Linked DNA regions of Prochlorococcus marinus str. SB. The main gene of each other region encodes a partner of the protein of the gene in region 2 in a complex. Links are inferred from orthologs where the notes say so. Each region holds a gene or a part of one and is shown on either strand. Other genes may lie near its edges.

Region 1 (2,863 bases), 150 kb from region 2 along the record:
TTGGCCTGCACCACTGACAGATTGATATGTTGAGACAATAACTCTTTGAATAGTAGAAAGTTTGTTTAATGGAGCTAAAACTAATGTCAATAAAATGGTAGTGCAGTTTGGATTCGCTATTACCCCATCATGATTAAGTACGTCACTAGCATTAACTTCAGGGACTATAAGAGGAACGTTCTTATCTAATCTGAAAGCACTTGAATTATCTATCAGTAAAGCATTTTGATCAATAATGGTAGATAACCACTTTTTTGAAATACTTCCGCCAGCTGAAGCCAAAACTAAATCAAGATTCTTAAACTCTTCCTTAGTTGTTTTTTTTGTAACTAATTCTTCATCTTTCCAAATAATTTTTTTTCCTTCTGACCGCTCTGATGAAAGCAAGACCAATTCTGATATTGGGAAATCACGTTGTTCAAGAATTTTTAGCAATTCAGATCCCACAGCACCTGAAGAACCTAAAACAGCAACTTTTAATGGCCTATTAGGCAAATACGGAGAATGTCTCACACTTTAAAATGATTCTTATAAATAGATTGACTATTTTTTTTACTTTATCAAAAAATTAACTTTCAAGGAAATCACATAATGTGAAATAATTAAGATTCGGTTCATAGTAATAACTTAGAAAAACATGGCTAAAGATGCACTAATAGTCAAAACAACTCCTCTGCCTCAAAGTAGGATTTCATTCGAATTAGAAATACCATCTGAAACATGCAAAACGTGTGTAAATGAAACAATCAGTTCAATCAGTCGTTCGGCTAAAATTCCGGGATTTAGACTTGGTAAGATTCCTAAACAAGTCTTAATCCAAAGAATTGGCATCGCACAATTACATGCTTCTGCTCTGGAAAAAATTATTGATAAATCATGGCAAGAAGCGTTAAAAATGAAATCTATAGAGCCACTAAGTGAGCCAGAATTGGTAGATGGATTTGAATCTTTACTTGCAAAGTTTAGTCCTGAAAAATCACTTAAGGTTACTCTTCAAACTGATGTTGCCCCAGAATTAAAACTTAAAAAATCCAAAGGACTAAGTGTTGAAATATCAAAGACAAAATTTGATCCTAATTCAATAGATGAAGCGCTAGAAAAATCTAGAAATCAGTTTGCAAACATTATTCCAGTTACCAATAGAGCAGCAAAATTAGGAGATATTGCTGTAGTTAGTTTCAAAGGAAAATATAAAGATTCTGGTAAAGAGATTGATGGTGGAACAAGTGAATCAATGGATCTTGAGTTAGAAAAGAACAAAATGATTCCCGGTTTCGTTGAGGGAATCGTAAAGATGGAAATTGGTGATACTAAAACACTTAACCTTAAATTTCCTGATGATTATTCTCATGAGGATTCAAGAGGCAAAGAAGCAATTTTTGAAGTAAATCTTAAGGATCTTAAGGAAAAAGAATTGCCTGAACTCAATGACGATTTTGCAAAACAGTCTGGCAACAAAGAATCATTAAAAGAGTTAAAGAAAGATATTGAAAAGCAACTTAAAGACAATTTTGAAAAAACTCAAAAAGATATCAAAATTGAAGCTTTATTAGATGCATTAACAAACGAATTGGTTGCTGAAATTCCAAAATCTATGATTGATATAGAAGTGAGGAATAATATTGAACAAACCGCTCAAAGATTCGCTCAACAAGGTCTTGATGTTAAATCTACTTTCACTCCGGAATTAGTTAAGTCATTAGCAGAGTCCACAAGGCCTCAAGCTGAAAAAAATGTTCAAAGAAATTTAGCTTTAAAAGCATTAGCTGAAACAGAAAACATAAAAGTTGAGCAAGATGAAATTGATTCAAGAATGAAAGATTATGAAGATGCAATCTCTCAATCTTCAAAACAAATAGATATTAAAAAATTAACAGAAGTAATAACTAACGATTTACTCAAAGAAAAGTTAATCATTTGGCTTGAAGAAAATTCTGAAGTAAAAGAAAAAACTACAAAAACTTCTAAAGCTACAAAAAGCTCAAAAACAACAAAAGCTACAAAAACTGCGTCAAAAACTACAAAAACTACAAAAACTACAAAAACTACAAAAACTACAAAAACTCAAAATAAAAAAGAAAAAAAATAATTTATGAAATTTCCTACTAATTCAACAAAAACCCCTTAAATTATTTATAGGACGAAAAACTAATTTGTGAACTCAGAAAAAAAACATTTAATCCAAAGCTCAATAAGTTCTTACGAAAGTAACAATAAAACCATTGCTGCTGTTCCTACTGTTATAGAACAATCAGGCAGAGGAGAAAGAGCTTTTGATATTTATTCAAGACTATTGAGGGAGAGAATAATTTTTTTAGGTACTGGAATTAATGATCAAGTATCTGATTCACTTGTTGCACAATTATTATTTCTTGAAGCGGAAGATCCCGAAAAAGACATACAAATATATATCAATTCTCCTGGAGGCTCAGTAACTGCAGGAATGGCAATATACGATACTATGCAACAAATATCCCCAGATGTAGTGACAATATGCTTTGGAGTAGCGGCAAGTATGGGGGCATTTCTACTTTCTGGAGGAGCAAAGGGGAAAAGATTGGCTTTACCTAATTCTAGGATTATGATTCATCAACCTCTGGGAGGTGCACAAGGTCAAGCAGTAGAGATTGAAATACAAGCTAAAGAAATACTTTTTCTCAAGAAAACATTAAATTCGCTCTTAGCAGAACATACTGGTCAACCTTTAGAAAAAATTAATGAAGATACAGAAAGAGATTACTTTTTATCTCCCTCAGAAGCAGTCGAATATGGATTAATTGATAAAGTTATCAAAAAGTGACAAGGGGTTCTGATTTTTTAAGAATAAGATGACGAATCGATATTTATAAGCAATCCTAGTGAA
Region 2 (2,990 bases):
GATAAAACTCGGATAATATTTCAGAACGAACCATACCTTTATAAACAACTGTTTGAGAACTTAGTGAAGCAAAATAAAATTCACAATGCCCAACATCGTTTTTGAAAGTTTCTCTTATTTTTTTCTCAATTCTTTTCCTTAATTGGAATAAAAGCCTTTCAACATCCTGATGATCTTTTTTATCTACATATAAAATCCACTGACAGATAAATGGAGCATTTGCTTTAGCTAAAGGGCCTAAGATTTCATTATTAACAGGTACTTTTCTCCAAGATGTTTTGTTGACTTTTAATTTTTCTGCTTCTTGATCACATATTGATTTACATACTTCAATTTTTTCTTTTTTATTAGGCATAAAAACCATACCTAAACCTCTATTAAACGCTTGATTATTTTTTAGATTAATTTCCTCTTCTAGGTATCCCCATGGAATTGAACATAAAATGCCCGCTCCATCTCCTGAATCACTATCTCCTCCACAACCTCCTCTATGTTCCATGCAGTTAAGACCTTTAAGGGACTGTTTTAGGATCCAATTGCTTTCTACCCCTTTAATATTTGCTATGAAACCAACTCCGCAGGCATCTTTCTCCCCAATTATTCCATTTGGGGAATAACTATCTTGATATGGGCCAACGATTCTTTTGATACTCTCTCCCATAGATTATTAAAGACTATTTAGTTACTTATGTATTCCTATTATAAAAATAAATACGAAAATAAATCTAAAGATAATGAATATTTACCAAAGAATTTTAATTTGACAAATTTAAAAAAAATATAATTAAAAACTTTTAGTTGGTGCTCTTAAAAGGTTATGATAGTTGAATATTTATTTTTATCTAAGTTTAATAGATGCCCACCATCTCACAATTAGTAGGTTCAGAAAGAAAACGTCTGACAAAGAAAACAAAATCTCCTGCATTAAAAGCTTGCCCTGAAAGAAGAGGAGTATGTACAAGAGTCTATACATCAACACCTAAGAAGCCTAATTCAGCTTTGAGGAAAGTTGCTAGGGTTAGATTAACCTCTGGTTTCGAAGTAACTGCCTATATTCCTGGGATTGGACATAACTTGCAAGAACATTCTGTAGTGCTACTTAGAGGTGGAAGAGTCAAGGATTTGCCAGGAGTTAGATATCATATAATAAGAGGAACTTTAGATACGGCTGGAGTCAAAGATAGACGTCAATCCAGATCTAAGTATGGAGCAAAAGTTCCAAAAGATTAATTTGTAAACATCACTTTTTAAAATTATGTCACGTCGTAATGCAGCAGTAAAAAGACCAGTTCTGCCTGATCCTCAATTTAATAGTCGTCTTGCTTCAATGATGATTTCTCGATTGATGAAACATGGTAAAAAATCTACAGCTCAAAGAATATTATCTGATGCGTTTTCTCTAATAAGCGAGAGAACAGGTGGTAATGCAGTGGAATTATTTGAAACAGCTGTAAAAAATGCTACTCCTCTTGTTGAGGTAAGAGCTAGAAGAGTTGGTGGTGCAACATATCAAGTACCCATGGAAGTTCGCCAAGAGAGGGGTACGGCTATGGCATTAAGATGGCTTGTTACATTCTCTCGTGCAAGAAATGGAAAAAGCATGTCCCAAAAACTTGCAGGCGAGTTGATGGATGCAGCAAATGAAACAGGCAGTGCCGTTAAAAAAAGAGAAGATACTCATAAAATGGCAGAAGCTAATAAAGCTTTTGCGCATTACAGATATTAATTTCATCAAAAGGCACTTAAGTAGTTTATTATTATTAAAGTTTGCTTTTAGGGTGAACTACACTAATCAAAAATTATTTTATTTGGAGCTTTAAAATTGGCACGCGACTTTCCCCTAGAACGAGTAAGAAACATAGGTATAGCCGCTCATATTGATGCAGGTAAGACAACAACAACTGAAAGAATTTTATTTTATTCAGGTGTGGTTCATAAAATTGGAGAGGTTCATGATGGTGCTGCAGTAACAGATTGGATGGATCAAGAAAGAGAAAGAGGAATAACTATCACTGCTGCTGCAATATCGACTAGTTGGCAAGATCATAGGATTAATATTATTGATACTCCTGGACACGTTGATTTTACTATTGAAGTTGAAAGATCAATGCGTGTCTTGGATGGAGTCATAGCTGTATTTTGCGCAGTTGGTGGAGTACAGCCTCAATCCGAGACGGTTTGGCGACAAGCAGATAGATATTCCGTTCCAAGAATGGTTTTTGTTAATAAAATGGACAGAACTGGTGCGGATTTTTTAAAGGTTAATAAGCAAATTAAAGATCGATTAAAGGCAAATGCACTTCCAATCCAGTTACCTATTGGGGCTGAAGGTGATCTTACAGGCATTATTGATTTAGTAGCCAACAAAGCATACCTTTACAAAAACGATTTAGGTACTGATATTCAAGAAGCACCAATTCCATCTGACATGGAGGATGAAGCTGCTGAGTGGAGATTAAAGTTAATGGAAAGTGTTGCAGAAAATGATGAAGAGTTAATAGAAATATTTCTCGAAACAGGAGAATTATCTGAAGAACATCTTAAAAAAGGTATTAGGGAAGGGGTTTTAAAACATGGTTTGGTTCCAGTACTATGCGGTTCAGCTTTTAAGAACAAAGGTGTTCAACTTGTATTAGACGCTGTAGTTGATTACTTGCCCGCTCCAGTTGATGTCAAACCAATACAAGGTATTTTGCCAAGTGGCAAAGAAGATGTAAGACCTTCAGATGATAATGCTCCTTTCAGTGCATTAGCTTTCAAAGTGATGTCAGATCCCTATGGGAAATTAACTTTTGTGAGAATGTATTCAGGTGTTCTTTCAAAGGGAAGTTATGTAATGAATTCTACTAAGGATGCTAAAGAGAGAATTTCTAGATTAGTGATTCTTAAGGCTGATGAAAGAGAGGAGGTTGATGAGTTGAGGGCTGGGGATTTAGGAGCTGTATTAGGACTTAAGAACACAACAACTGGTGACACTTTGTGTAACACAG

What was found. The genes of interacting proteins can lie anywhere in the genome.
Region 1: the proteins of rpsG (region 2) and tig are in contact, whole or in part, in a crystal structure (PDB 3GTY), measured with the Thermotoga maritima proteins. The link is inferred for Prochlorococcus marinus str. SB from one-to-one orthologs. Residues at the interface, in WP_004081843.1 of Thermotoga maritima: Lys34, Lys52, Lys55, Glu59, Arg62, Gln63, Glu66, Asn67, Lys69, Val71, Arg95, Ala109, Lys110, Lys111, Gly112, Arg113, Pro114, Glu117, Glu121, Ile124, Ala125, Tyr127, Asn128, Asn129, Thr130, Gly131, Lys135, Asp139, Arg142, Met143; in WP_004081061.1 of Thermotoga maritima: Glu122, Val124, Val129, Leu130, Tyr133, Glu188, Gly259, Ile262, Tyr263, Glu266, Ser270, Glu273, Gln274, Glu277, Arg308, Gln311, Ile312, Ser315, Tyr316, Glu325, Arg329, Arg336, Leu363, Phe366, Trp367, Arg373, Leu377, Arg381, Leu384, Glu387.

What each region holds. Positions count from the first base shown.
Region 1 is NZ_JNAS01000002.1:700,105-702,967, reverse strand. It holds tig (trigger factor), read left to right. Parts: upstream 1-637; coding sequence 638-2,089; downstream 2,090-2,863. Other genes in the region: clpP (ATP-dependent Clp endopeptidase proteolytic subunit ClpP), read left to right, coding at 2,156-2,800; EV02_RS02640 (aspartate-semialdehyde dehydrogenase), read right to left, coding at 1-513. UniProt on the Bacillus subtilis protein: Involved in protein export. Acts as a chaperone by maintaining the newly synthesized protein in an open conformation. Functions as a peptidyl-prolyl cis-trans isomerase.
Region 2 is NZ_JNAS01000002.1:845,801-848,790, forward strand. It holds rpsG (30S ribosomal protein S7), read left to right. Parts: upstream 1-1,255; coding sequence 1,256-1,726; downstream 1,727-2,990. Other genes in the region: gltB (glutamate synthase large subunit), read right to left, coding at 1-661; rpsL (30S ribosomal protein S12), read left to right, coding at 856-1,230; fusA (elongation factor G), read left to right, coding at 1,823-2,990.